DNA from 3 places in the Streptomyces sp. NBC_00086 genome. Region 3 is predicted to be linked to each of the others. Evidence: riboswitches for the same ligand, from Rfam matches in the RefSeq annotation. Region 3 holds a riboswitch; each other region holds the start of a gene.

What was found. Region 3 has a riboswitch for cyclic di-AMP ahead of OG276_RS04965 (LysM peptidoglycan-binding domain-containing M23 family metallopeptidase). Riboswitches for the same ligand answer to the same signal wherever they lie in the genome.
Positions count from the first base shown of each region.
Region 1: linked by a shared signal. The riboswitch ahead of OG276_RS22600 (transglycosylase family protein) and the one ahead of OG276_RS04965 (LysM peptidoglycan-binding domain-containing M23 family metallopeptidase) in region 3 are both predicted to bind cyclic di-AMP.
Region 2: linked by a shared signal. The riboswitch ahead of OG276_RS08820 (M23 family metallopeptidase) and the one ahead of OG276_RS04965 (LysM peptidoglycan-binding domain-containing M23 family metallopeptidase) in region 3 are both predicted to bind cyclic di-AMP.

Region 1 covers NZ_JAPELZ010000001.1:5,012,179-5,015,440, forward strand. The annotation lists gene OG276_RS22595 (transglycosylase family protein) at 1-848, shown strand, start outside; cyclic di-AMP (ydaO/yuaA leader) riboswitch at 1,124-1,295, shown strand; gene OG276_RS22600 (transglycosylase family protein) at 1,298-1,999, shown strand; gene eno (phosphopyruvate hydratase) at 2,376-3,262, shown strand, end outside.
Region 2 covers NZ_JAPELZ010000001.1:1,994,271-1,997,532, reverse strand. The annotation lists gene OG276_RS08830 (pitrilysin family protein) at 1-149, shown strand, start outside; gene OG276_RS08825 (pitrilysin family protein) at 170-1,537, shown strand; cyclic di-AMP (ydaO/yuaA leader) riboswitch at 1,777-1,936, shown strand; gene OG276_RS08820 (M23 family metallopeptidase) at 1,949-2,743, shown strand; gene OG276_RS08815 (GntR family transcriptional regulator) at 2,986-3,262, shown strand, end outside.
Region 3 covers NZ_JAPELZ010000001.1:1,076,320-1,079,581, forward strand. The annotation lists gene OG276_RS04960 (winged helix DNA-binding domain-containing protein) at 1-648, opposite strand, end outside; gene OG276_RS04965 (LysM peptidoglycan-binding domain-containing M23 family metallopeptidase) at 751-1,740, opposite strand; cyclic di-AMP (ydaO/yuaA leader) riboswitch at 1,745-1,939, opposite strand; gene OG276_RS04970 (tyrosine-protein phosphatase) at 2,264-3,085, shown strand; gene OG276_RS04975 (aspartate aminotransferase family protein) at 3,105-3,262, opposite strand, start outside.

The sequences.
Region 1 (3,262 bases), 3.9 Mb from region 3:
GCCGCTCCCAGCAGATCGCCGTGGCCGAACGGGTCCTGGCGTCCCAGGGCCCCCAGGCGTGGCCGCTGTGCGGAGTGCAGGCCGGTCTGACGCAGGACGCGCCCGCCGCCGTGGTGGACCCGGGCCTGCCCGGTGGTTCCGGATCCGTCGCCCCCGCTCCGTCCCGCCCGGACGACGCGGTGCCCCACACCGGTTTGGGCAGCACGTCCACGGACTTCGGGGCCCCGTCGCAGGAGGGTCCGAGCTCCTCGGCCTCGGTCCTGCCCGAGTATCCGATCGGCGTGCCGGGCGAACTGCCCGTCATGCCCACGCCGGACCTCCAGACGCCGACTCCCGGCCTCCCGGGCGACCCGACGGCTCCCACGAGCCCGGCGGACCCCACCACCCCCGCGCCGCCGTCCGTGGACCCGACGCTGCCGGTCGATCCGACCCTGCCCGTGGATCCGACCCTGCCGGTCGACCCGACGGCTCCGGTCACCCCGTCCGACCCGGGGAACTCGGCAGACCCGACGAACCCGGCAAATCCGGTCAACCCGGTTGATCCCACGGCCCCGACGACTCCGGCCGCACCCGGCGAGTCCGCCTCCCCGACCGCTCCGGCGACCCCCGGAGCGACCGAGGGCGGCGGCAAGCACCGCGGCGCGGCCGCCGTCGAGACGCCCGCCGCCGCTGACGCCGCGTCGGAACCGACGTACACCGTGCAGGAGGGCGACAGCCTGATCGAGATCGCGGACGCCAACGGAGTGAAGGGCGGCTGGAAGGGTCTCTATGCGGCCAACGAGCAGGTCATCGGCGGCGATGCGGACCTGATCAAGCCCGGTCAGAACCTGGATCTAACGCAGCAATAGGGACACTTGAGGCGCCCGGAACCAGCTGATTGTCCGTTTTCTGTAAGTGAGACATGTGTCTCTTCAGGTCAACTGGCGTGTCCGGCCCGCAGGGTTCCGCAAACCCCGCCCTCACCTGCGCAAACGCCCTTTCGGGGAGCGCAAGTAGGCACGTTTCCCCCCGATGTCGCTCGTTGAACATCGGGGGGAGACCTGTCTACCTTCTGAATCGCTCGCCACCGCGGGCTCCTTCGACCGCATCGCCGAATCCTGCCGGCGGACGGAGGGAACACTCGTCGCGTAAAGCGCCGAAGGCAGGAGCGGGGGAACCAAGGTAGGCGCCGGAACCGGCCGTTGAGAGACGGTCACGGAACCGGCTAGGGGTTAAGTCGAGCGCTAGGTCGCTCGGCCGGGCACTCACTCGCCCGAACCCGACAGCTCACCTCGTAGGCGTCGGTGAGGAGAACTCCATGCTGCTTTCGGGCAAGGGCAAGCACCGTCGTGGCTCCAAGGCCGTCCGCATCGTCACGCTCGCCGGCGTCGCCGGTGTCGCCGTGGCCGCGCCGCTGATGGCCGCGGGTACCGCCTCGGCCGCGACCGCTTCCGAGTGGGACCGCGTCGCCTCGTGCGAGTCCGGCGGCAACTGGTCCATCAACACGGGCAACGGCTACTACGGCGGCCTGCAGTTCTCGTCCTCCACGTGGGCCGCGTACGGCGGCAAGGCGTACGCCTCGCAGGCCAACCAGGCCTCGAAGTCCCAGCAGATAGCCATCGCCGAGAAGGTCCTCAAGGGCCAGGGCAAGGGCGCCTGGCCGTCCTGTGGCGTGGGCCTGTCGAACTCCTCCTACACCGGCGGCTCGGCGGAGGCACCCTCCAAGCCGAAGACCCAGCCGAAGCAGGAGAAGAAGCAGGAGAAGAAGGTCGAGTCGAAGAAGGCGACCGAGCGCGTCGAGGCTCCGACCACCCGCTCCGAGCGTCCGGCCGCCGCGCCGAAGACCGAGGCCCCCAAGACGGGCAACGGCTCCTACGCGGTCAAGTCCGGCGACACGCTGGGTGCGATCGCCGACGCGAACAACGTGACCGGTGGCTGGGAGAAGCTCTACGAGCTCAACAAGGACATCGTCTCGGACGCCGACCTGATCTTCCCGGGCCAGAAGCTCAAGCTCAGCTGAATCCGGACTCCGGCCGAAGTCGGACTCGGGCCGAGGCCGGACCACGGCCGAAGCTGAACCCCGGCTGAAACCTGCGAGAACGGTCGTGTCCGCTTTCGCGACGCGCAGTAGTTCCACCACGCAATTCCACCGCCCGGCGCGCAACCCCCTTCGCGCCGGGCGGTGCTGTGTGCGGATGCCTCCGGTCTGACGGAGCCTCCGAAAGACCGATGATCAAGGGTCCTATGTCCTGTAAGAGGGGCATTCAGGCCCTTTTTCGTCCCAGCCTCCGGGCGGTCGGCTGGCCGAGTGCCCGGAGACGGTTAGGCTCTAAGCGGCCAGGCCATCCCACGGCCTGACATGCCACCGCACACCCAGCGTCACATCCCAGAAGGAGATGCTCGTGCCGTCCATCGACGTCGTCGTAGCCCGGGAAATCCTGGACTCCCGAGGCAACCCCACGGTCGAGGTCGAGGTGGGCCTCGACGATGGCAGCACCGGCCGTGCTGCAGTCCCGTCCGGCGCCTCCACCGGAGCGTTCGAAGCCGTAGAGCTCCGTGACGGTGACCCCAACCGCTACATGGGCAAGGGCGTAGAGAAGGCCGTCCTCGCCGTCATCGAGCAGCTCGGCCCGGAGCTCGTCGGCTACGACGCCACCGAGCAGCGCCTGATCGACCAGGCGATGATCGACCTGGACGCCACCGAGAACAAGGGCTCCCTCGGCGCCAACGCCATCCTCGGCGTCTCCCTCGCCGTCGCGCACGCCGCGTCCGAGGCCTCGGACCTGCCGCTCTTCCGCTACCTCGGCGGCCCGAACGCGCACCTGCTGCCCGTTCCGATGATGAACATCCTGAACGGTGGGTCGCACGCCGACTCCAACGTCGACATCCAGGAGTTCATGATCGCCCCGATCGGCGCGGAGTCCTTCTCCGAGGCCCTTCGCTGGGGTGCCGAGGTCTACCACACCCTCAAGAAGGTCCTGCACACCAAGGGCCTCTCCACCGGTCTGGGCGACGAGGGCGGCTTCGCGCCGAACCTGGAGTCGAACCGCGCCGCGCTCGACCTCATCGTCGAGGCCATCAAGCAGGCCGGCTACGTCCCGGGCAAGGACATCGCGCTCGCGCTCGACGTCGCCGCGTCCGAGTTCTACAAGGACGGCAAGTACGAGTTCGAGGGCCAGTCCCGCTCGGCCGCCGAGATGACCGAGTACTACGAGGAGCTCGTCTCCGCGTACCCGCTCGTGTCCATCGAGGACCCGCTGTACGAAGACGACTGGTCGGGCTG
Region 2 (3,262 bases), 920 kb from region 3:
TCCTCGACGTCACCGCCGAGGAGGTGCAGGCCGTGGCCGCGGCCCGACTGCGCCCCGACAACCGGGCGGTGCTCGTCTATGAGCCGATCGCCGTGGACGACACCGAAGAGACCGACGCGAGCGACGAGAACGAGGGGGCGGAGCAGTGAGCGACACCGCAGCCGTCACGATGACCTTCCACCCGCGCCCCGAGGCCGGCGAGCCGCAGCCGTGGGCCTTCCCGGCCCCCGAGCGCGGGGTGCTGGCCAACGGCCTGACCCTGCTGCGCTGCCACCGCCCGGGCCAGCAGGTGGTCGCGGTCGAGATCAACCTCACCGCCCCGCTCGACGCGGAGCCCGAGGGCCTCGACGGCGTGGCCACGATCATGGTCCGCGCCCTGTCCGAGGGCACCGACAAGCGCTCCGCCGAGGAGTTCGCCGCCGAGCTGGAGCGCTGCGGCGCCACCCTCGACGCGCACGCCGACCACCCCGGCCTGCGGGTCTCCCTGGAGGTCCCGGCCTCCCGCCTGCACAAGGCGCTGGGCCTGGTCGCAGAAGCGCTGCGCGCACCGGCCTTCGCCGACTCCGAGGTCGACCGTCTGGTGCGCAACCGGCTCGACGAGATCCCGCACGAGAGCGCCAACCCGCAGCGCCGCGCCGCCAAGCAGCTCTCCAAGGAGCTCTTCCCGGCCTCCCTGCGGATGTCCCGCCCGCGCCAGGGCACCGAGGAGACGGTCGCCCGCATCGACTCCGCGGCCGTACGCGCCTTCTACGAGGCCCACGTGCGCCCCGCGACCGCCACCGCGGTGGTCGTGGGCGATCTGACCGGCATCGACCTGGACGCCGTCCTGGCCGACACCCTGGGCGCGTGGACCGGTGACACCACCGCCCCGCGCCCGGTCCCGCCGATCACCGCCGACGACACGGGCCGCGTGGTCATCGTGGACCGCCCCGGCGCGGTCCAGACGCAGTTGCTGATCGGCCGCATCGGCGCCGACCGGCACGACCGGGTCTGGGCCCCGCAGGTGCTCGGCACGTACTGCCTGGGCGGCACCCTCACCTCCCGGCTGGACAAGGTCCTGCGCGAGGAGAAGGGGTACACGTACGGCGTGCGCGCCTTCGGCCAGGTGCTGCGTTCCACCGCCGACGGCAAGGGTGCCTCGATGCTCGCCATCAGCGGCTCGGTGGACACCCCGAACACCGGCCCGGCCCTGGACGACCTCTGGACGGTGCTGCGCACCCTCGCGGAGGGCGGCCTGACCGACGCCGAACGGGACGTGGCCGTGCAGAACTTGGTGGGCGTCGCCCCGCTGAAGTTCGAGACGGCCGCCTCGGTCGCGGGCACGCTCGCCGACCAGGTCGAGCAGGAGCTCCCGGACGACTACCAGGCGCAGTTGTACGCGCGCCTCGCCGAAACCGGAACGGTGGAGGCCACTTCGGCGGTCGTCAGCGCCTTCCCGGTGGACCGCCTGGTCACGGTCCTGGTCGGTGACGCCTCGCAGATCGAGGAGCCGGTGCGGGCCCTCGGGATCGGCGAAGTGACCGTGGTCACCAACTGACCGTCCGTTGACTGCCGGCGGGCCGCCAACTGGCCCGCCGGGCGCGGAAATCCGGCACGGGACCCCAGCGGCTTGTCCGCCGGGGTCCCTTTTGCCTTTTCTGTCCCTTTGATGGTGTGGTTGCTTGTATGTGGTGTGGCGTGCGCAACAAAAGGGCGTGTCTGTTTGGCGATTGACTGATGATCCGCCTAGCGTCGGCCGTGCTGTTCGTCAGTTGTAACCGCCGCGCCCGCGGCACCGGACAGCGATCGCCGAGTCCCCGTCAGGCGCGAGCCTGGGGAGCCGGGGACCCACTTGTGTCCCTGGGGTGAATCGGACCGCCTCGCAAGAGGGGGCCCGTAGGAGACCTTCCTGCTCCGAACCCGTCAGCTAACCCGGTAGGCGAGAGGGAAGGAAAGGATCAGCCCCTTCATGGCGTTTGGCAGTAGTGCCGCCGGCAAGCACCGTGGCCCGAGCCGTATGAGCCGCAGGACCGCCGGCTACGCCGGCATAGCCGCCCTCGCCGCAACCGGCGTCGTCGGCTCCCTGGCCGGTCCCGCGTTCGCCGCGGACCAGTCCCCCTCCATCGAGGACACCGGCACCCTCAACACCATCGTGGTGGCCGACGAGCTCGCCGGTGACGTCGAGGCCCAGGCCCAGTCCCAGCAGCGCGCCGCCGAGGCCGCCGCCGCCAAGGCGCAGGCCGAGGCCGACGCCAGGCAGCGGGCCGCCGAAGCCAAGGCGAAGGCCGAAGCGCAGGCCAAGGCCGAGCGCGAGGCCGCCGAGCGCGCCGCCCGCGAAGAGGAGCGCAAGCGCCTCAACACCTTCGTGTCGCCGCTCGACAACACCTACGTCAGCACCCAGTACCACGCGGGTGGCGGCATGTGGTCCTCCGGCAGCCACACCGGCATCGACTTCCACGCCGCCTCCGGCACCGAGGTGCACGCCGTGGGCCTCGGCACCGTGGTCGAGGCGGGCTACGGCGGCGCGTACGGCAACAACGTCGTGATCAAGCACGCCGACGGCACGTACACCCAGTACGGCCACATGTCCTCGCTGAGCGTCTCCGTCGGCCAGCAGGTCACCCCGGGCCAGAAGATCGGCCTGTCGGGCTCCACCGGCAACTCCAGCGGCCCGCACCTGCACTTCGAGGCCCGCACCGGCGCCGACTACGGCTCGGACATCAACCCGGTCACGTACCTGCGCTCGCACGGCGTCACCGTCTGACCCGCTCGCCCCACCGCACGTCTTCCGCGAAGGCCCCGGCTCTCTTCGAGCCGGGGCCTTCGCGCTTCTCGCCGCGCGCTTGGTCCTCCGCGCCGTACCCGGGTCTTGTGCTCCGCCTTGTACCCCGCCTTGTGTTCCGCGGTGTGTGAATGTTTCGTATTTCCGGCCGCTCTCGGAAATTATCGTGTGTTGCAATAGAGTCGCAACGCGCACAGTCATACGAAAAAGGCGGAGGTCCGGTCTTGCGTATTCCCGCGCACACGGTATGCACAGCGATCCGCGACGACATCGTCTCCGGAGTGTTCGGGCCCGGCGGCCGGCTGACCGAGGAGGTGCTGGCCCGCCGGTACGGAGTCTCGCGCGTCCCGGTGCGCGAGGCGCTGCGCACGCTGGAGTCCGAGGGGTTCGTGACCACCCGGCGGCACGCGGGCGCCTGCGTGGCCGAGCCGACCGAACAGGAGGCGGCCGACCTCCTGGAGCTGCGGATGCTCCTGGAGCCCCTCGCGGCCGCCCGGGCGG
Region 3 (3,262 bases):
CGATGCCGGCCCGAACCCCTCCAGGTAGCGCAGGACCAGCGTCCGCAGGGACTCCTCCGCCGCCTCCGGGTCCGCCGGCACCGTGCGCGGCCGGCGCGGGGGCGCGACGTACGACGGGCGCTCGCCGAACGACCACGGCGCGGCGGTGGGTGCGTGCAGCAGCGGCGCATACTGCCGCAGCCCCCACCACGCTCCGGGCTGCGGCGCCGCTCCCAGCCGGTGTCCGAGCCAGGCCTCGCACTCCGCCGTCGTACGGGGCCGGTCGGCGAAGTCCAGCAGCTCCGGTACGAGGACGTCGGCGTCCTCGGCCGTCAGCCCGGAGTCCGTGAAGCGGGTCCCGAGCCGGGCGGCCCGTACGGAGGGCTGCACGGCCTCCCGGAAGGGCGGATAGTCCTGCGCGTGCACGGCGTGCAGGGTCAGCCGCATCAAGGTCGACTTGACCACCTCGCGCCCCGTGAAGGCGGCGTCGAGGTCGGCCGGGTCGAAGCCGGAGAGCCGGTTCCACAGCGCGAGGTACGGCGAGGCCGCGTGCTGCGCCTGCAGGGCGACCACCCGGCGGACCGCGTCACCGACGTCCATCACCTCGCGCCGCAGCAGCAACTGCCGTGCGAGCGTGGAGCGGTTGAGCTCCCTTGCGCTGACCTTCATGCCGCGACCGTCCCGTCCCCTGTCGAAACGGGCAGCCTAACCGGCACCTCCGACAGCGCCTCGGATGCAGATCCGGATGCGGCCCCGGGTTCAGACCCGGGTTCAGATGCTGACGCCCTTGGACCGGAGGTAGGCCAGCGGGTCGATGTCCGAGCCGTACGAGGGCCCGGTGCGGATCTCGAAGTGCAGGTGCGGGCCGGTCGAGTTGCCCGTGGAACCGGAGAGGCCGATGGTCTGCCCGCCGGTCACGCTCTGGCCGGAGGAGACGGACAGCTGGGAGAGGTGCGCGTACTGGCTGTACTTGCCGTCGGCGTGCCGGATGACGACCTCGTTGCCGTACGAGCCGCTCCACCCGGCGGAGACCACGGTGCCGGCGCCGACCGCCTTGACGGTGGTGCCGCTGCTCGCGGCGAAGTCGACCCCGGTGTGGTAGCCGCTGGACCACATGGAGCCGGCGGTCTTGTACGCGGTGGAGGTGCCGCCGCCGACCGGGGCGACGAAGCCGGTCGACGCGGAGCCGCCCTGCTGCTTGGCGGGCGCCTTGCGGGCGGGGGCCTTGGCGACGGGCGCGGCGGCCTCGTCGGAGGAATCCGACGAATCACCGGAAGCGGAAGAACCGGAGGAAGCCGAAGAATCGGAGGAAAGAGACTTCTTGGCCGGCTTCGGCGTTTCGGCCGGCGCGGACTCGGCCGCCGCGGCCGGAGCCGAGCCCTTCGCGCCGAGCGTGAGCTTGAGGCCCGGGTGGATCAGCGACGGGTCGGCGCCGACGGCCTCGCGGTTGTCCGCGTAGAGCTGCTCCCAGCCACCGGTGAGCTGACGGCTCTCGGCGATCTTGGAGAGGTAGTCGCCCGGCACCACGGTGTAGACGGTGGGGGCGGCCTGCGCGGCGGCGGGCGCGGCCTGGAAGGCCGACACGGCCTGCGGGGCCTGGACCGGAGCTGCGGCGGGCGCGGCGGCCGGGACGCCCGCGGCGTGGGCGCCGGTGGCGCCGAGCAGCGGAAGCGCGAGGGCCGCGCCACCGGTGCCCGCGACGGCGAACCCGCGGGATATCGAGCGGGACTTGGGACGGCGGTGCTTACCCGTTCCGGACATGGCGAATTCCTCTCCGACGCCTGCGAGGTGAGCTGTCGGGTTCGGACTGGAGATGTCCGGCCGTACGTGCGCCGTTGAACAGCACATGGACGGCTTCACCCCGAGCTGTCCCGTTGTAAAGATCCCGAAGGAGCTCCGGAACAGCGGCTTACCTGGTTCCCCCGCTCCTGCCGCGCGCGTGAATAGTCGGGTGCGGTTTCCGGACGGCGGCAGGATTAGGCGGTCCATCCGGATCGATCGCGAAGGTAATCCAGCCCGGCGGCACGGAACAAGTCCCGAATTCCCCCATGGATTCCAAGTGATGATGGACCGACGGAATTACGGTCACCCTGCGTCCATTCCCCTCCCCCAACAACCGTCCGGACAGGGGAATTCGCCCTTCGCGATCAGGCACTCACGGTCACCGTATGATCTGGCTCACGGGGACGTGTCCGATCTCGCCCCTCGCTATGGCAAGTTGTCAGCAACCAACGTAATTCGGACACGCGCGACGACGACCACACGGAGACACGGAGGAGCCCCTGTGACCCAGCAGATACCCCAGAGCCCCCACACCGATCCGGTGGCGCCGGAACCGGCACTGACGGGAGTCCGCAACTTCCGTGACGTGGGCGGATTGCCGGCCGCGGACGGCCGGACGGTCAAGTCAGGACGACTGTTTCGAAGCGGACATCTGGCGCATGCCACCGAAAGCGACGCGGAGTTCCTCGGATCGCTCGGACTGCACACCGTCTTCGACTTCCGCAACGGCGCCGACCACGCCCTGGAGGGTCCGGACGTGGAGCTGCCCGGCGTGCGCAACGTCGGCATTCCGCTGTCGGATCCGGCCGACGGCCGGGAGTTCTGGAAGATGGTCCGCGAAGGGGACCTGGCGCAGCTCCGCGAGATCCTGGGCGAGGGCAAGGCCGCCGCGCGGATGTCCCGTTCGTACCGGACGATGATCCGGACCCGGACCGCCGAGCACAGCCGGGTGGTGCACGCGCTCGCCGAGGACAGCGTCCCCGCGCTCATGCACTGCGCCGCCGGGAAGGACCGGGCCGGGCTGTCGATCGCCGTCACCCTGCTCGCGCTGGGTGTCGGGCGGGAGGCGATCCTCGCGGACTACCTGGAGTCGAACGCCCCGCACAACCGCTACCGGGTCCGCCGGGGCAACGGCTCGCCCGAGGCCCGCGCCCCCGAGGTGATGGAGCTGCTCGCCCCGCTCTTCGATGCCCGCGCCGCGTATCTGACCGCGGCCTTCGACACCATCGACGAGGAGTGGGGCGGTGTGGAGCGCTACCTCGCCGAGGGCCTCGGGCTCGCGCCCGAGACCCTCGGCAGGCTCCACGACCGGCTGCTGGACTGACGCCCCACGAGGTGGGCCGTCAGCGGTTGGCGACGGCCTGCCTCACCAGTGTCCGGCCGAAGTCCCACATCAGCGCGCCGCCGCCGTGGGCCTCGTCCATGACCGCGCGGAAGGCGCCGACGAAGCGGTCGACGTCCGCCTCGTCCACGATCAGCGGCGGGATCAGCTTGATCACTT